Regions from separate parts of the Streptomyces sp. NBC_01237 genome, predicted to be linked through region 1. Evidence: predicted binding sites of a transcription regulator. Region 1 holds the regulator's gene; the other holds the start of a gene.
What was found. The regulator HrcA, encoded in region 1, represses chaperone genes, less so after heat shock. The targets are predictions, from matches to a motif close to TTNGCACTCNGNNNNNCNGAGTGCNAA.

Region 1 (9,553 bases):
CTGGCCCAGAACATCCGGCGCAGCAGGGACCGGAGGGTGAGCCGGATCCCGTTGCGCAGCCGGCGGTAGCGGAGGAGGGCGCCGAGGCCCCAGGCCACGGCCATCAGCGCGATCGCGTACAGCCGGGTGCCCAGCGACAGGGGCAGTTCCCTGGGGGCCTCGCCCTCGGTCGGGAAGAGGTCGATCGACACGCCCGCGACGCAGAGGCTGAGCACGGCGAGCCAGCGGGTGCCGCGCAGCATCCGGAACACGGTCAGGTCCAGCTTGGCGCGCAGCAGCGCGGAGCCCGGGTCCGCGGTGAGCGCGTCGGCGTAGGCCGAGGCCTTCGCCGGAAGCCGGACGTCCTTCGCGGCGTTCTGCATGTGCGCGAACTCCTCCAGCGCCCACGGGTCCTCCGGGTCCAGCCGCAGGGTCTGCCGGATCGCGAAATCGCGGGCGTCGGCCCGGCCCACCACCAGCGACGCCTTCCAGAGTCCGTAGTACGCCCCGGTGTACTCGGGGCCGAGCCGGACCGCCTGCTCGGCCACCGCGAACGCCTCGGGCCAGCGCTCCTGCCAGGCCATGACCGCCTCGGACAGCGCGACATGCGCCGACGACGACTCGGGGGCGAGCCGGACGGCTTCCTGGGCGGCGGCCAGCGCCTCGTCGCGGCGGCTCGTGCGGCGCAGCCCGTAGGTACGCACGATCAGCGCGTCCCAGTCCTCGGGGTCGGCCCGCAGCGCTTCGCCGGTGGTGGTGATGACCTCCGCGTACTCCCGCAGGCTCAGATGGCAGCGGGCGAGCTGGACCCAGGCCCGGCCGTCGTCGGGGTCCTCCGCCAGCCGGCGTGCCAGCAGCGCCTTGGCCTCGTCGTAGCGGCCCAGCGAATGGAGGGCGTACGCCTGCTCGGTCAGTGGGTGCGAAGTGGTCACAGTCGGCGCTTCTTCTTCAGGTGGGCCAGCAGGTCGTCGTAGCTGCCGCCGTCGTTGGCGAACATCGCGACGTTGCGGGCTGTCGCGAACCACGGTTCGGTGGAGGGCCGTACGGTCTTGGCGGCCGCCAGCAGGTCCTTCATGTTGATCATCCGGACGGTGCCGGTGCGGGCCGAGTCGAGCAGGGCGGTCTCGGACGCGGACTCGCAGAGATGGGCGAGGTCGGCGCCGGAGAAGTCCTCGGTGGCTCTGGCGAGTTTGCCGAGGTCGACCGATTCGATGGGCCGCTCGCGCAGGTGGTAGCGCAGGATCGCCTCGCGTGCGGCGGCGTCGGGCGGCAGGACGAGCAGGGTGCGGTCGAGGCGGCCCGGCCTGCGCAGCGCGATGTCCACGTCCCAGGGGACGTTGGTGGCCGCGAGCACGAACACGCCCTCGTTGGCGCCGTCGACACCGTCGAGTTCGGTGAGGAGCTGGTTGACCGTGTTGCGCATGCCACTGCTGGCGGTACGGCTGCGCTTGGCGCCCAGCGCGTCCAGTTCGTCCAGGAACACCACGCAGGGCGCCTGACGGCGGGCGGTCTCGAAGACCTCGTGCATGTTGCGTTCGGAGTTGCCGATCCACATGTCGAGGACGTCGTTGACCGAGACGGAGAGGAACCGGGCGCCGAGTTCGCCCGCGACGGCGCGGGCGATGAACGTCTTGCCGCAGCCGGGCGGGCCGTACAGCAGGAGGCCGCCGCGCAGGCTCTTGCCGTACAGCTTGCGCAGTTCGGGGTTGCGCATCGGGGCGAGGAAGGCGGCTTCGAGGCGATCCTTGACCTCGTACATGCCGCCGACGTCGTCGAGCCGCAGGGCGGGTGCCTCCGTGTCCCAGGCCGAGGCGCCCCCGGGGTCTCCGCCGCCGTCCACGGCGAGCGGTGCCTCCAGGGGCCCTCCGGGCTGCCGTGCCCCGGGCTGCCGCGGCGTCACGAAGCGCGGCGGGACGGCGTCCTTGATCTCGTTCTCCGCGGCCTTCCAGTCGAAGCCCGGTGCCGGTGCCGCTGACCCGCCGTCGGACCGCGGCACCGGCTGCGGCTCGTCCTCGGCCTTCGGCTGCGGCATCCCCATCGCGCGCATCATCAGCCCACGCGCCGCCGCGTCCCCCGGTGCGTGCTGGAGCGCCACGGCGGCCTGGGCGACCGCGGCCTCGGACTGCCCCTCGCCCAGCAGCAGTTCGGCCAGATGCAGCCGCAGGGGTACGTCGCCCGGCGCCGCGTCGACCGCGGTGCGCAGGCTCATGATCAGAGGCGACTCGTTGGACATGACCTCACCCTACGTAACGGGTCTGACAGTCCGTCGCCCGGTCGGGCGTGGAACAGCCCGGTCCGCTTCGGACATGTCCGGTCACGGAGCGGAACGTGCCGCCCCGGTTCGGGACACGTCCGTCCGGGGCGGAACGTGCTGGTCCGGGCGTCCAGGTCGGAACAGCCCGGTCCGGATCGAAACGTGCCGGTCCCGGTCGCAACAGCCCCCGGAGCCACCGGACTCCGCCCTTCCGGCCCCTCAGCCCCTCAGCGTCCGGTGCGACTCAGCCCCTCAGCCCCAGCGTCCGGTGCGACCCAGCAGCAGGGCAGCGGCGGCCGTCCCCGCCGTGGAGGTGCGCAGCACGCTGCGGCCCAGCCGGTAGGGCCGCGCGCCCGCCTCGGCGAAGGCGGCGAGCTCCTGCGGGGAGACACCGCCCTCCGGGCCGACGACGAGCACGATCTCGCCCCGCGCCGGGAGTCCGGCGGTGGCGAGCGGTTCGCTGTCGCAGTCCCGGTCCTCGTGCAGCACGCCCGCGAAGTCCGCCGCGGCCAGCAGCGCGGCGACCTGCTTGGTCGTCATCGCTTCCGTGATCTCGGGAAACCGGACCCGTCGCGACTGCTTTCCCGCCTCCCTGGCCGTGGCGCGCCACTTCGCCAGGGACTTGAGACCGCGGTCACCCTTCCACTGCGTGATGCAGCGCGCGGCCTGCCACGGGACGACGGCGTCGATGCCCGTCTCCGTCATCGTCTCCACCGCGACCTCGCCGCGGTCGCCCTTGGGCAGGGCCTGGACGACGGTGATACGGGGGGCGGGCGCGGGCTCCTCGTGAACGGTCGCGAGGTCCGTGATCACCAGCCGGTCCTTGCCCTCGGCGGCCCGTACGACGCCCTCCGCCCACCGGCCCAGACCGTCCGTCAGGACGACGTCCTCACCGGCGTGCAGCCGCCGCACGGAGACGGCGTGCCGCCCTTCGGGGCCGTCCAGGACGAACTCGGGCCCGCTGGGCATCCGTTCGACGACGAAGACCGGTGCCGTCACTGGGCACTCCTTCCGCTCACCGCCACCCGGGCGGCTTCCAGTTCGGTGGCGAGCAGGTCGATCAGCTCTCCGGCGGGCAGCTCGCGTGCCATCCGGTGCCCCTGTCCGGCCCACAGTGCCATGCCCTGGGCGTCCCCGATGCGGGCGGCGGCCTTGCGCAGCCCGCTCGTCACATAGTGGACCTGCGGGTAGGCGGCGGGGGCGTACGGACCGTGCTCGGTCATGAAGCGGTTGACCAGGCCGCGGGCCGGGCGGCCGGAGAACGCCCGGGTCAGCGCCGTGCGGACGAACAGGGGGTTGGTCAGGGACTGCTTGTGCAGGGGATGCGCCCCGGACTCGGGGCAGGCCAGGAACGCCGTGCCGAGCTGGGCCGCGTCCGCGCCCGCCGCGAGCACCGCGGCGATCTGGGAGCCGCGCATCAGGCCGCCCGCCGCGATGACGGGCAGCTGTACCGTCTCGCGGACCTGGGCGACGAGGGAGAGCAGCCCGATGCCGGTGTTGTCGGCCTGCGGGTCGTCGCGGTGCGTGGACTGGTGGCCGCCCGCCTCGACGCCCTGGACGCAGACGGCGTCGGCGCCCACCCACTGGGCGCACTGCGCCTCCTCGGCGGTGGTGACCGTCACGACGGTGTACGTGCCCACCTTGGCGAAGGCGTCCAGGGTGTCGCGGGTCGGGCAGCCGAAGGTGAAGGAGACCGCGGGGACCGGGTCCTCCAGGAGGATCGCGACCTTGGCCTCGTAGCCGTCGTCGCCGCTGGTGTCCGGGTCGCCGAGCGGGGTCTCGTACCAGACGGCCTCACCGGCGAGCTGGTGGCAGTAGACCTCGACGGCGCTCGGGTCGGCGAGGGCGGGCTGCGGCATGAAGAGGTTGACGCCGAACGGTCCGCCGGTCAGCCTGCGCACCTGTTTGATCTCGTTGTACATGCCGTCCGTCGTCTTGTACCCGGCGGCGAGGAACCCGAGCCCGCCGGCGTCGGCGACGGCCCCGACGAGTTCCGGGGACGAGACACCGCCCGCCATCGGGGCCTGCACGATCGGATACCGGCAGAGATCGGTCAACTCGGAGGACATGACCGCATCGTGCCATGTCCGACGCACAGGGCCGAATCAGCCATGAGACGGCATGACCGATATACCGCTGTACGCAGCACCGCCCGCCGGTACAAGACCGACGGGCGGTGCGGTGACAGGCCGAGACCGGTTCAGCGGCCGTTGAAAGCGTCCTTCAGCCGGGAGAACAACCCTTGCTGACCTGGCTGAAACTGGCCGATGGGCCGTTCCTCGCCGCGCAGCTTCGCCAGCTCGCGCAGCAGTCGCTCCTGCTCCGAGTCCAGCTTGGACGGGGTCAGTACTTCGACATGCACGATCAGGTCGCCCCGGCCACCGCCGCGCAGATGTGTGATCCCGCGCCCGTGCAGCGGCACCGACTGACCGGACTGGGTGCCCGGCCTGATGTCGATCTCCTCCAGGCCGTCGAGCGTCTCCAGCGGCACCTTGGTGCCGAGCGCCGCCGCCGTCATCGGGATGGTGACCGTGCAGTGCAGATCGTCGCCACGCCGCTGGAACACCGCGTGCGGCAGCTCGTGGATCTCGACGTACAGATCGCCGGCCGGTCCGCCGCCGGGGCCGACCTCGCCCTCACCGGCGAGCTGGATGCGGGTGCCGTTGTCGACGCCCGCGGGGATCTTCACGGTGAGCGTGCGCCGCGAGCGGATGCGGCCGTCACCGGCGCACTCCGGGCAGGGCGTCGGCACGACCGTACCGAAGCCCTGGCACTGCGGGCAGGGCCGCGAGGTCATGACCTGGCCCAGGAAGGACCGGGTGACCTGGGAGACCTCGCCGCGACCGCGGCACATGTCACAGGTCTGGGCGGAGGTGCCGGGGGCCGCGCCCTCGCCACTGCAGGTCGTACAGACGACCGCCGTGTCGACCTGGATGTCCTTGGTGGTGCCGAAGGCCGCCTCGGAGAGGTCGATCTCCAGCCGGATCATCGCGTCCTGGCCGCGCCGGGTGCGCGAACGGGGTCCGCGCTGCGACGCCGTACCGAAGAACGCGTCCATGATGTCGGAGAAGTTGCCGAAGCCACCTTGTCCGAATCCGCCCGCGCCGCCTCCGCCGGAGGCGGACAGCGGGTCGCCACCGAGGTCGTAGACCTGCTTCTTCTGCGGATCCGACAACACCTCGTAAGCGGCGTTGATCTCCTTGAACCGCTCCTGGGTCTTCGGATCCGGGTTGACATCCGGGTGCAGCTCGCGGGCGAGCCGCCGGAATGCCTTCTTGATCTCGTCCTGAGATGCGTCGCGGCGCACGCCTAGTACGGCGTAGTAGTCCGTGGCCACTTACGAATCCGCCAGGATCTGTCCGACGTAACGTGCCACTGCGCGTACCGCTCCCATCGTTCCGGGGTAGTCCATGCGGGTCGGTCCGACCACGCCGAGTTTGGCGACTGCCTCGTCGCCCGAACCGTAGCCGACCGCGACGACGGACGTGGAGTTGAGCCCCTCATGGGCGTTCTCGTGCCCGATACGTACGGTCATGCCCGAGTCCGTTGCCTCACCGAGCAGCTTCAGCAGCACGACCTGCTCCTCCAGTGCTTCCAGCACCGGCCGGATCATCACCGGGAAGTCGTGCCCGAAGCGGGTGAGGTTGGAGGTGCCGCCGATCATCAGCCGCTCCTCCGTCTCCTCGACCAGCGTTTCGAGAAGGACGGAGAGCACCGTGGAGACGGTGGCCCGGTCCTCGCTGTCGAAGGATTCCGGCAGCTCCTGCACCAGTTGCGGAACATCCGCGAAGCGGCGTCCGACGACCCGGCTGTTGAGCCGGGCCCGCAGATCGGCGAGAGAGGTCTCACCGAACGGCGCGGGGCAGTCGATCATACGCTGTTCGACCCGGCCGGTGTCGGTGATCAGGACCAGCATCAGCCGGGCTGGAGCCAGCGCCAGCAGCTCCACGTGCCGCACCGTCGAGCGGGTCAGCGAGGGGTACTGCACGACGGCGACCTGCCGGGTCAGCTGCGCGAGCAGCCGTACGGTGCGGCCCACGACATCGTCGAGGTCGACCGCGCCGTCGAGGAAATTCTGGATGGCACGGCGCTCCGGCGAGGACAGCGGCTTGACGCCCGCCAGCCGGTCGACGAAGAGCCGGTAGCCCTTGTCCGTCGGGATGCGCCCCGCGCTCGTGTGCGGCTGGGCGATGAATCCCTCGTCCTCCAGCACGGCCATGTCGTTGCGGATGGTGGCCGGGGAGACCCCGAGCTTGTGCCGCTCCGTGAGCGCCTTGGAGCCGACGGGCTCCTCGGTGCCGACATAGTCCTGGACGATGGCGCGCAGCACTTCGAGTCTGCGTTCGCTGAGCATCGCGCACACCTCCAGCTGTCGTCTCCGGTGTCTGCCTGGCACTCTGTGCGTTCGAGTGCCAGCAATCCCCCCGGCCAGTGTACGGGGGCGGGGTGCCCCCCAGGCAAGGGCGACCGGCCACGCTACCGCGAGACTGCGCAGGTCGTTGCCGATAGCGTCGCCGTATGGACGTCTCTTGGGAAGAGTTCGGCTGGGAGCGGTTGGGCAACGGTGTGGGCCGGCGGCGCCTTCCCGGGTGGGATGCGACGGTCGCGCTGGTGGCCGGGGCGGGCGCGGCGCTGCTCTACGACACCGGGTCGACGCTGCGTGAGGGCGTCGAGCTGCGGACGCAGGCGGAGGCGTTGCTCGGCCGGAGGGTGACACATATCGCACTGAGCCACCCGCATTTCGATCATGTACTGGGCACCGCGGCGTTCGCCGGGGCCCAGGTGTACGGGGCGGTCGGCATCGCCGGTCTCCTCAGCAGCGGCGCGGACGGTCTGCGCGCCTCCGCGGTACGCCACGGGGTGCCCGAGGAGCAGGCGGCGCAGGCGGTGGATGTCCTGGTGGCCCCGCACCACGAGGTGCGCGGGGAGTGGACGCTCGACCTCGGGGGCGGCCGGCAGGTGCTGCTGGCCGATGTCGGTCCGGCGCACAGCGGCCACGATCTGGCGGCGCTGGTGCCGGGGCCGGACGGGGAGCCGGCGGTGGTGCTCTGCGGCGACCTGGTCGAGGAGTCCGGCGAACCGCAGGCGGGCCGGGACGCGGTCGTCTCCCGCTGGCCGGCCGCGCTGGACAGGCTGCTGGCGCTGGGCGGCGAGGACGCGCTGTACGTGCCGGGGCACGGGGCGGTGGTGGACGCGGCGTTCGTACGGGCACAGCGGGACCGGCTGGCGGAGCGCTTCGGCGTGTCGTGAGAGGCCGCCCACTTATCGTCGTGCCATGCGCAGCTATCAGCCGGACCTGACCCCGCCGTGGAAGAAGTCCGTCCCCGCCCCGGAGGTCCCCGCCGAGCCCGATCTGGTCGTGGAGGAGGTCTCCACCGGCTTCTGCGGTGCGGTGATCCGCTGCGAGAAGACGGCCCAGGGGCCGACGGTCACCCTGGAGGACCGCTTCGGCAAGCACCGGGTGTTCCCGATGGAGCCGCGTGGCTTCCTGCTGGAGGGCCGGGTCGTCACGCTCGTACGCCCCTCGGCCGCCGGTCCTGTGCGGCCGGCCCGTACGGCGTCCGGTTCGGTGGCGGTGCCCGGCGCGCGGGCCCGGGTGGCGCGGGCCGGGCGGATCTATGTGGAGGGCCGGCACGACGCGGAGCTGGTCGAGCGGGTGTGGGGCGACGACCTGCGGATCGAGGGTGTGGTGGTCGAGTACCTGGAGGGCATCGACGACCTCCCGGCGATCGTGCGCGAGTTCTCACCGGGTCCGGACGCCCGGCTGGGGGTGCTGGTGGACCATCTGGTGCCCGGTTCCAAGGAGTCCCGGATCGCCGGTCAGGTGTCGGACGCGAACGTGCTGGTGGTGGGCCACCCGTACATCGACGTCTGGGAGGCGGTGAAGCCCTCCTCGGTGGGGATCGCGGGCTGGCCGGTGGTGCCGCGCGGCCAGGACTGGAAGACAGGGGTGTGCCGGTCGCTGGGCTGGCCGGAGAACACCGGGGCGGCCTGGCAGCACATCCTCTCCAAGGTCCACTCCTATCGCGACCTCGAACCACAACTCCTGGGCCGGGTCGAGGAGTTGATCGACTTCGTGACGCTTCCCGGCTGAAGCCCGGCCCCCGTTGAAGAGGATCCGGTACCGATCCCGCTGAACGCCTGCGCCACACACGCACCATCGGTTATTGAGAGGTGAAGGGGCTCGGCGGGCGACGGGAAGGCACGGGGGCGACATGACACGCGAGGTGTGGCAGGACAGTGCGGAGAACGAGGCGGCTTCGGCCGTCTTCCACCTGATGCAGCAGCTGATCGACCAGTACAAGGTCAACCGGCCGGTGATGCCACTGGTCGTCGCACAGGCGGCCGAGGCCGACGCGGGGCCCGAGATCGACGCGCGCGTCGAGCAGATCGTGCTCCAGATCCACCGGGCCAATCAGCTGCGCCGGGTCCCGGTGAAGCTGCTCGACGGCGAGGGCCGGACCCCGTACGACGCGGCGCTCGACATGGTGCGCAGGCTGAGCGAGGAGCCCTGGGAGACCCGGGAGAGCTCGCAGTACAAGCCGTTCTCCTTCCCCCGCTCACGCCTCCTCGGTGCCATCGAGCAGGCCACCACGACGGTGCTCGCGCAGCCCGGCGGGCGCTCGGCGCGTGGACGTGAGGAAAGGATTCTTGAGCAGCTGGGCAGGCTGCGCTGGCGGGCGAGCCGGTCGGGGGCCAACAACTGGTGGGACTCGCTGCGGGCCTCGGTGCGGCCGGAGACCTTCATGGGCGCCGTCTTCATCGCCGTGCTCAGCGTGCTGCTCGGCGAGATCGGCTGGCTGCTGACCGCCCTGGTGGCGGCCGTCGCCCTGCTCGGCCTGGCCGTCGTACGGCTGCTGAGCAGCGCCGCGCCGCCGCTACTGTGGCTGCGCCGGGCCAGCCGGTGGTTCGCGACCACCTCCTCCCTGGCCGCCTCCAGTACGGGGTACCCCTCCGACGGCTGGTCCCGGTTCTCGCCGAGCGGTTCCTGGCGGGTGATCCGGGCCCGCGCGGCGGCGGTCGCCGAGCGGGTGGCCGACGCGCGGGCGGGGGACGAGCACGCGCGCCAGTTCCATCTGGAGCTGCGGGTCCAGGCCCTGCTGGAGGACCTGCTGCACAACTACCGGCCGCACACGCTGGACTGGCGGCGCAGCAAGCGGACGGTCCCGCCGGTGGTGTTCCTGCCCACGGCCACCCAGGACAACGGCGGCATCCTGCTGATCAACGCGATGAACAGCGTACGGTCGCGGCGCAGCGAGGTGGACCCGCTGCTGCTGCTGGCGTCCCTGCCCGCCGCCGGGATCATGCGGCACACCCCGC
Region 2 (9,553 bases), 2.8 Mb from region 1:
AACAACTTCTTCCTCCCCCTGGTGATGCTGTCGGACCGCAAGCTCTTCCCGTTGAGCCTCGGTCTCTACTCCTGGAACACCAACACCCACGGCGAGCCGAGCTTCTACCCGCTCGTCGTCACCGGCTCCCTCCTCGCCGTCATCCCCCTGATCGTCGCCTTCGTCTCGCTGCAACGGCACTGGAAGGCGGGCCTGACCGCCGGAAGCGTCAAGTGACCGTCGGACCGCCCGCGCGAGCCCTGAGGAGTACGAGTCCCACCATGCCCCACGCCACTGACAACCGGCCGAAGGCCCTGCTGGCGATGGCTCCCGGCATCGCCGAACGCCTCCTCGCCGCACACCACCGCACCCGGCTGACCGCCCTCACCCGGACGGACCCCCGGCTCGTCGGCCACGACCTGGCCGCTCCGACGCCCGAGGTGGCCGCCGCGCTCGCCGAGGCCGAGGTGCTGTTCACCTGCTGGGGCGCGACCCCGCTCACCGCCGAGGTACTGGCCGCCGCCCCGCGGCTGCGCGCCGTCGTACACGCCGCGGGGTCGGTGAAGCACCACATCACCGACGCCTGCTGGGAACGCGGGATCGCCGTCACCTCGGCGGCGGGGGCGAACGCGCTGCCGGTCGCCGAATACACGGTGGCCGCGGTGCTCTTCGCCAACAAGCGCGTCCTGCACTCGGCCCGGCGCTACCGCGAGCTGCGCACCGACCACGACTGGCTCCACGAGCTGGACGCCACCGGCAACTACCGCCGTACCGTCGGCATCGTCGGAGCGTCCCGCATCGGCCGCCGGGTGATCGAACTGCTGCGGCCGTTCGATCTGGACGTGGCGCTCTACGACCCGTACGTCGGTGCCGAGGAGGCGGCCTCGCTGGGTGTCCGCTCCGCGTCGCTGGCGCAGGTGTGCGCGGACAGCTCGGTCCTCTCCGTCCACGCGCCGCAGCTCCCGGCCACGCACCACCTCATCGGCGCGGAGCAGTTGGCGCTGCTGCCGGACGGGGCGACGCTGATCAACACGGCGCGGGGTTCGCTGGTGGACGAGGACGCGCTGCTGCCGGAGCTGGTGAGCGGGCGGCTGCACGCGGTGCTGGATGTCACGGAGCCCGAACTCCCGGCGGCGCAGTCCCCGTTGTACGACCTGCCGAACGTTCTGCTGACCCCGCACGTCGCGGGGTCGCTGGGCAATGAGCTGCATCGGATGGCCGACCAGTCGCTGGACGAGCTGGAACGCTTCGCCCGGGGACTGCCGTTCGCGGATCCGGTGACGCCGGGGGCGCTCCGCCACTCGGCGTGACCCCTCGGGGCTCCGCCCCGGACCCCGGTCCTCAAACGCCGGACAGGCTGAAAGATGCCCTCAATCGCCGGGCGGGCTCAATAAACCGAGCCCCCCGAAAACCCAGCCCCTCCGGTAATTGAGGAGCAGAGGTCCGGGGGGCAGTGCCCCCAAAACCCAGCCCCTCCGGCGATTGAGGAGCAGGCGTCCGGGGACAGCCCCCCGAAAACCCAGCCCCTCCGGCGATTGAGGAGCAGGCGTCCGGGGACAGCCCCCCGAAAACCCAGCCCCTCCGGCGATTGAGGAGCAGGCGTCCGGGGGCAGTGCCCCCAAAACCCAGCCCCTCCGGCGATTGAGGAGCAGGGGTCCGGGGACAGCGCACCCGGCAGGGTGGAACGCACCGAGGCCCGGTGCCCCCGCGACGGGGGTACCGGGCCTCGGTGTCGTGCCGGGTGCGTACTAGTGGGAGTGCCCGTGGCCGTGACCGGCGTCGGACTCGTCCTCGGCCGGCTTCTCGACGACCAGGGTCTCGGTCGTGAGCAGCAGCGACGCGATCGACGCGGCGTTCTCCAGCGCGGAGCGGGTGACCTTGACCGGGTCGATGACGCCGGCCTTCACCAGGTCGCCGTACTCGCCGGTGGCCGCGTTGAAGCCCTGGCCCTTGTCGAGCTCGGCGACCTTCGAGGTGATGACGTAACCCTCGAGGCCCGCGTTCTCGGCGATCCAGCGCAGCGGCTCGACGGCGGCGCGGCGCACGACCGCGACACCGGTGGCCTCGTCGCCGGTCTTGCCGAGGTTGCCCTCAAGGACCTTGACGGCGTGGACCAGAGCGGAGCCACCACCGGAGACGATGCCCTCCTCGACCGCGGCGCGGGTCGCGGAGATGGCGTCCTCCAGACGGTGCTTCTTCTCCTTGAGCTCCACCTCGGTGGCGGCACCGACACGGATCACGCACACGCCGCCGGCCAGCTTCGCGAGGCGCTCCTGGAGCTTCTCGCGGTCCCAGTCGGAGTCCGTGGACTCGATCTCGGCCTTGATCTGGTTGACGCGGCCCTTGACGTCGTCGGAGTTGCCCCCGCCGTCGACGATGGTCGTGTCGTCCTTGGAGACGGTGACGCGGCGGGCGGTGCCCAGCACGTCGAGACCGGCGCCGTCGAGCTTGAGGCCGACCTCTTCGGCGATGACGGTCGCACCGGTGAGGGTGGCGATGTCACCGAGCATGGCCTTGCGGCGGTCACCGAAGCCCGGGGCCTTCACCGCGACGGCGTTGAAGGTGCCACGGATCTTGTTGACGACGAGGGTGGAGAGCGCCTCGCCCTCGACGTCCTCGGCGATGATCAGGAGCGGCTTGGAGGCGCCGGCCTGGATGACCTTCTCCAGCAGCGGGAGCAGCTCCTGGATGGAGCCGATCTTGCCCTGGTGGATCAGGATGTACGGGTCGTCGAGGACGGCCTCCATACGCTCCTGGTCGGTCACCATGTACGGGGACAGGTAGCCCTTGTCGAAGGCCATGCCCTCGGTGAACTCAAGGTCCAGACCGAAGGTGTTGGACTCCTCGACGGTGATGACACCGTCCTTGCCGACCTTGTCCATCGCGTCCGCGATGAGCTCGCCGACCTGGGTGTCCTGCGCGGAGAGCGCGGCCACGGCGGCGATGTCGGACTTGTCGTCGATCGGGCGGGCGGTCGCGAGGAGCTCCTCGGACACGGCCTTGACCGCGGCGTCGATGCCCTTCTTCAGGGAGGCCGGGGACGCGCCCGCGGCGACGTTGCGCAGACCCTCGCGGACGAGCGCCTGGGCCAGCACGGTGGCGGTGGTGGTGCCGTCACCCGCTACGTCGTTGGTCTTGGTCGCCACCTCCTTCACGAGCTGGGCACCGAGGTTCTCGTACGGGTCGTCGAGCTCGACCTCGCGCGCGATGGTGACACCGTCGTTGGTGATGGTGGGAGCGCCGAACTTCTTGTCGATGACGACGTTGCGGCCCTTGGGGCCGATCGTCACCTTGACCGTGTCGGCAAGCTTGTTGACGCCGCGCTCAAGGGCGCGACGGGCGTCCTCGTCGAACTTCAGAATCTTCGCCATGGGCTGAATCTTTCCCTCTCGAACGAACTGCGCCCCTCGCCGCCCGGCTAGTTATTTCGCAGGGGACCAGGGGCGCAGAACAGAAGCAAACGTGGGTGAATTACTTCTCGACGATCGCGAGGACGTCGCGCGCCGAGAGGACGAGGTACTCCTCGCCGTTGTACTTCACCTCGGTGCCGCCGTACTTGCTGTACAGAACGACATCGCCGGTCTTGACGTCGAGCGGAAGACGCTCGCCGTTCTCGAAGCGGCCCGGGCCCACGGCCAGGACGACGCCCTCCTGGGGCTTCTCCTTGGCAGTGTCCGGAATGACCAGGCCGGAAGCCGTGGTCTGCTCGGCGTCGAGCGGCTGGACCACAATGCGGTCCTCAAGCGGCTTGATCGCAACCTTGGAGCTGGTGGTCGACACGATCCGGTCTCCCCCTTCGGAGATCTCACGGGGTTTAACAGTCTTTGGTCGGCGACCAGGTCGATCCGTCGTCGCGGGTGCCGGACCTGCCCTGTCGCACAGTGGTGCTGGCACTCTCCAGGGGGGAGTGCCAGACCCGAGACTATGACCGCGATTAGCACTCGGTCAAGCGGAGTGCCAATTCACCACCCTCGCGTCGTGCGGCGAGCCGGAGCGGGAGGGGGCGCCGGCCGCACGCGCCGCGACTGCCCTTGGCCACGGTGGCCTTGGGCGACGGCGACCGCGGGCCGACCTTCTGGGCCGCCTTGCGCCCCAGCCGTTCGATGGGGTCCACCGACTGCGCGCAGCCCGCGGTGACGGTGAACAGCGCACCGGCCGTCAGCAGTGCGGCCAGCAGCCGGTGCGCGCGGCTCATACGTAGTCCTCCAGCCTGGCCACCGCGTACCCCTTGTCGGTGATCGTCTTCATGACCCGGCGGATCATGTCCGCCATGGAGCCCTTCCAGTCCTCGCGTCCCCGGAAGTGGGTCAGGACGATGTCTCCGGGGTGCAGGTCCCGGTCCCACTCGCGCCACTCCATGTGGTCGGGGAACGCCTCGGCGGACCACAGGGGTACGGCGGTGACCCCGCAGGACTTCGCGACGACCAGGGTGTCGCGGTTGTAGTTGCCGTACGGCGGCCTGAAGAGGGTGGGCCGCTTCCCGTAGCGCTTCTGGATCTTCGCCTGCTGGTCGCAGATCTCCGTCCGCTGTTCCTCGCGGGAGAGTCCGGGCAGATAGCGGTGGTTGAGCGTGTGGTTGTTGAGGGTGACTCCGAGCTTCTGCATCTTCGCGAAGTAGTCGTAGTCGTCGTTGATCACGTAGTCGCTGAGGAAGGCGCTGTAGGGGATGTCGAGTTCGGTCATCATCCGCAGCAGCTCGGGGTCCTTCTCCGCCCCGTCGTCCATGGTGAGGAAGACGATCCGCTCCTTGGTGGGCACAGTGGTGAAGACGGGCGGCAGCGCGTCCCCGTCCGTGACCTCGAAGCCCTCGCGGGAGGTGATGCGCGGTTTCACGGCGGGGGGCGCGGGGGCGGGCAGCGGCACCGCGGCCAGCCCCCACTTCTTCGCGGCGACGGCCCGGGCCGCCTGTTTGCGCTTGAGCTCCTGGGCGTACGTGTCCGGGGCGCGGGCGGGTCCGGCCTGCCGGGCCGGGCCGCCCGGCTGCCCGGCGGCCGGCCCGCCCCGCTGACCGGCGGTGGGCTCGGCCGACCCGCCGGGGGTGCCCGCGCCACCGCCGTCCGATCCTGCGGCGCATCCGGAGCCGACGGCGGCGACCAGCAGGGCCGCCAGGACCATGTGACCCGGTCTGCGCCTCTTCGTGGTCAATTTTTCTTTTTGTCGTACTGGCTGCATGGCGCCGCATCCTGCCAGCCCGTCACCGGGCCCCCGCCCCGACACCGCCGCCGGGCTCGCCCGGTCCCCCGGCTGGCTCACAGCCGGCCTGGCTCACAATGGGCCGGGTGAACGCAACTACCCCCACCGGCCCCGCCGGCCCCACGGACCCGCTCGCCGCCTTCGCCGCCCTGCGCACGCCCGAGGGCGCCGAGCTGCTGGCCGGGCTGCGGGACCACGACCCCGCGCGGGAGCTGGCCACCGCGACCCGGCTGCGCCGTTCGCACCCCGCGGATCTGGTGTCGGCGGCCCTGGGGCAGGCACGGCTGCGGCAGCGGGCGGTGGCGAAGTTCGGTGCCGAGGACGCGCACCGGATGTTCTTCACACCGAACGGCGTCGAGCAGGCCACCCGTACGTCGGTCGCGACGTACCGCGCCGAACGGTTCGCGCGGCTCGGCGGCGTACGGAGCGTCGCGGACCTGTGCTGCGGGATCGGCGGCGACGCGATCGCCCTGGCCCGCGCCGGAATCCGTGTGCTCGCCGTGGACCGCGATCCGCTGACCGCCGAGGTCGCCCGCGCCAACGCCGCGGCGCTCGGTCTGGCGGACCTGATCGAGGTGCGGTGCGCCGATGTCACGGAGATCGACACCTCCCCGTACGACGCGGTCTTCGTCGACCCGGCGCGGCGCGGCGGACGGGGCCGGATCTTCGATCCGGAGGCGTACTCACCGCCGCTGTCCTGGGCGACCGCCGCCGCGCTGAAGGCCCCCAGGGCGGCGCTGAAGATCGCCCCCGGCGTCCCGCACGAGGCGATCGGGCCGCGGGCGGAGGCGGAGTGGATCTCGGACGGCGGCGACGTCAAGGAGGCGGTGCTCTGGTTCGGCGAGGGCTTCGCGCCCGGCTCGTTCCGGGCGACGCTCCTGCCCTCGGCGGCGACGCTGGTCGCCGCCGCCCCGCTCCCCGCCCCGCCCGTCGGCCCCGTCGCCCGCTATCTGTACGAGCCGGACGGCGCCGTCATCCGCGCCCACCTGGTCGCCGACATCGTGGAGCGGTGCGGTGGGTGGCTGATCGACGAGACGATCGCGTACGTCACGAGCGAGACGCCGTACGAGTCGCCCTACACGACCGCGTACGAGATCACCGACCGGCTCCCGTTCGGCATGAAGAAGCTGAAGGCCCTGCTGCGGGAGCGGGAGGTCGGCGTACTGACCGTCAAGAAGCGCGGCTCGGCGGTCGAACCGGAGGAACTGCGCCGCCGCATGAAGCTTCGGGGGCCGCACTCGGCCACCGTGTTCCTGACCCGGGTGGCCGGTGCCCCGACGATGCTGATCGGCCACCCCGTGGACCGATGAGCCGGTGAGGTGTCAGCCGTGCGGTCCGCCGCCCGCCGGCACCCGCGGCCGGGACACGGCTCCGATCAGGACCCGCACCACCCAACGGCGGTGGGTGAGCGCCTTGGTGATGCCGATCAGACCGGCCACCCAGGCGATGAGGCCGACGCCCATGAGGAGGACGACCAGGCCGTACGGGTCACCGGCCGTGGCGCCCGCCGGTCCGGCCGTGCACGCGAACAGGCCGACCGCGCACAGCACGAAGGACGCCAGCAGCCAGGCGAGACTGGCTCCGGGCCTGCGCAGTCGCAGGTCGCGGGCCGGGTCGCGGTCCAGCGCGCCCCATTCCAGGAGCAGTTGACGGACCCTCCGGTCCCGGGACAGGCCCAGCGCGACGAAGACGGCGGACGGCACCAGGAGTGCGACGCCGATGACGAGGCTGACCAGGGCACCGATGGCGCTGATCACGTCGTACGTCTGCTCGAACATGATGAGCCCGGTCCCCACGAGGGACCAGCCGAGCGCGGCGAGCGCCGCCCACATCCACAGCAACCCGAGCCGCCCCGGCCCCACATGCATCCTGACCAGCTCGCCCAGGACCACGTCCCGGTCGGCGAGCAGCGCTTCGCGGTCGGGCCAGGAGCGGATCTCCACGGGCGGCGGGGACGGCGGCAGCGGCGAACGGCGTGACATGACCCAGACACTACCGGCGGGTCACTCCCCCCCCTCCAACCGTTACCTGTTAAAAGCTCCTTCTGGTAACTTCATCGAAGCGGTCGAGCATCCCCGAAGCAGGAGGCACCCCATGACCTGGACTCTCGGCAGGACCTTCGAGACGCCCGACGGAGCCATCCGGTGGGACTCGTTCGGGCAGGGCGATCCCGTCGTGCTGCTGCACGGCTCCCCGTTCTCCTCGTACATCTGGCGCGATATCGCCCCTGCCCTCGCCCGCACCCGTCAGGTCTTCGTCTTCGACCTGCTGGGCTACGGGCGGTCGGAGCAGCGTGCGGGCCAGGACGTCGGGCTGGCCGCCCAGGGGCGGCGGTTCGCCGCCCTCCTCGGCCACTGGGGGCTGTCCGCCCCGGACGTGGTGGCCCATGACATCGGCGGCGCCGTCGCGCTGCGGGCGCTGCTGCTGGAGGGCGCCCGCTACCGGCACCTCACGCTGGTCGACGCCGTGGGCGGCGGCGACTGGGGTACGGGCTTCTTCAAGCTCATCCGCGAGAACGCGAACGTCTTCGAGCGGCTCCCCGACTACGCCCACGAGGCACTGGTCACGAGCCATCTGCGCTACGCCACCCATACGGGATACCGGCCCGGCGTCCTCGACGCCTATCTCGCCCCCTGGCGCGGGCCGGTCGGCCAGGCGGCGTTCTACCGGCAGTACCGGGATCTGGAGCAGGCGCAGTCCGACGCGTTCGAGCCGCTCCTCGGCGAGGTGTCGGTGCCGACCCGGATCATCTGGGGGCGCGAGGACCGGCTCCTGGTCGGTGAGTTCGCCGAGCGGCTGCACGCCCGGATTCCGGGGTCCGAGCTGATCTGGGTGGACGGCGCGGGCCACACGGTCCAGGAGGACGCGCCCGCCCGGCTGCTGGCCCTGCTGACCTCCCCCTGACCGCCGGACCCGGCCGGGGAGGAAGGCCGGGGGGGGAGGGCCGGGCAGCGGTCAGGCGTCCCGGAGCGCCTGGATGTCCAGCTTCCGCATCCCGAGCATGGCCTTCATCGCCCGGTCCGCCCTGGCCGGGTCCGGATCGCGCAGCACCTCGGCCAGCGCGCGCGGGACGATCTGCCAGGACAGGCCGTACTTGTCCTTCAGCCAGCCGCACATGCTCTCCTCGCCCCCCTCGGTGAGCGCGTCCCACAGGCGGTCCACCTCCGCCTGGTCCTCGCAGTCGACCGAGAGCGAGACCGCCTCGGTGAACGGGAACTGCGGGCCGCCGTTGAGAGCGACGTACTCCTGGCCGGCGAGCCGGAACTGCACGGTCATCACCGATCCGGTCTCGCCGGGGGACGCCGCCGTGTAGTGGGTGACGTCCAGGATCCGGGAGTCACCGCCGAAGATGGAGACGTAGTGGTTCGCCGCCTGTTCGGCCTGGTCGTCGAACCACAGGAAGGTCGTGATCTTCTGCATGGTCTTCTCCTCGTAGAGCCGTCCGGAGGGGCACCGGACGCCGGGGCGCCGCGCATCGGGACACCGGGCGCTCAGGCGCCGGACGCTGTGGAAGGTAGCCCCGTGACGGCCCCCGGACTCATCGGGACACGCCCGTCGCCCCGTCCGGCTCGGCCGGAGCCACCGCCCGCTCACCCGCCGGGAGCAGCACCAGCGCCGTCACCGCGGCCAGTGCGAGCAGCCCCGCGCAGACCCAGAACGCCGACGAGTACCCCGAGGCCAGTTCGGTGCGGCCGGAGCCGCCGCCGGTCACCTGGGCGGCGACGGTGACCAGGAACGCGAGCCCCAGCGAGCCGCCGACCTGGCGGGCGCTGTTGAGCAGCCCGGACGCCATGCCCGTCTCGCCGGGCACGACACCGGTCGTGGCGGCCGTGCCGAGCGGTACGAAGCAGAGGCCGACGCCGACGCTCGTCACCAGGGACGGGCCGAGTATCGAGTAGAGGAAGCCGCCGTCCGCCGTCGCCGTCGCGGCGAACCCGGCCATCCCGAGCGCGGCCACCGCCGCGCCCGTGGCCAGCAGCCGCCGGGTGCCGATCGCCGCGACCGTACGGGCGGCGGCCACCGAGCCCGCGACGACGCCCACACAGAACGGCAGGAACGCGGCACCGGCCGCCGTCGGCCCGTACCCGAGCACCAGCTGGAGATAGAGCGAGACGAAGTAGAACGCGGCGAACTGCCCCGAGGCCAGCAGCAGGCAGAACAGGTTCGCCGTCAGCACCGGCCGCTCCTTCAGCAGACCGGGACGCAGCAGGGGCGACGCGGTCCGCAGCTCGACGGCGACGAAGGTCACCAGCAGCAGCACCGCGGCGCCGAGCGTGCCCAGAGTGGTGGCGGAGCCCCAGGCGTGGTCCGAGGTCCGTACGAGCCCGAGGACCAGCAGCGTCGTACCGGCGGTGGCCAGCAGCGCCCCCGCCACATCGAG

Region 2: a site for HrcA is predicted at 3,867-3,893, ahead of groES (co-chaperone GroES). Genes of this name have one in related genera too.

Annotation. Positions count from the first base shown of each region.
Region 1 is NZ_CP108508.1:2,716,258-2,725,810, forward strand. It holds gene OG251_RS12085 (tetratricopeptide repeat protein) at 1-911, opposite strand, end outside; gene OG251_RS12090 (ATP-binding protein) at 908-2,212, opposite strand; gene OG251_RS12095 (16S rRNA (uracil(1498)-N(3))-methyltransferase) at 2,486-3,232, opposite strand; gene OG251_RS12100 (nitronate monooxygenase) at 3,229-4,302, opposite strand; gene dnaJ (molecular chaperone DnaJ) at 4,434-5,570, opposite strand; gene hrcA (heat-inducible transcriptional repressor HrcA) at 5,571-6,587, opposite strand; gene OG251_RS12115 (MBL fold metallo-hydrolase) at 6,752-7,483, shown strand; gene OG251_RS12120 (DUF3097 domain-containing protein) at 7,509-8,327, shown strand; gene OG251_RS12125 (ABC transporter substrate-binding protein) at 8,449-9,553, shown strand, end outside.
Region 2 is NZ_CP108508.1:5,480,016-5,489,568, reverse strand. It holds gene OG251_RS24680 (carbohydrate ABC transporter permease) at 1-216, shown strand, start outside; gene OG251_RS24675 (hydroxyacid dehydrogenase) at 261-1,289, shown strand; gene groL (chaperonin GroEL) at 1,728-3,350, opposite strand; gene groES (co-chaperone GroES) at 3,451-3,759, opposite strand; gene OG251_RS24660 (hypothetical protein) at 3,914-4,174, opposite strand; gene OG251_RS24655 (polysaccharide deacetylase family protein) at 4,171-5,151, opposite strand; gene OG251_RS24650 (class I SAM-dependent methyltransferase) at 5,250-6,482, shown strand; gene OG251_RS24645 (hypothetical protein) at 6,495-7,154, opposite strand; gene OG251_RS24640 (alpha/beta fold hydrolase) at 7,267-8,076, shown strand; gene OG251_RS24635 (VOC family protein) at 8,128-8,592, opposite strand; gene OG251_RS24630 (MFS transporter) at 8,711-9,553, opposite strand, start outside.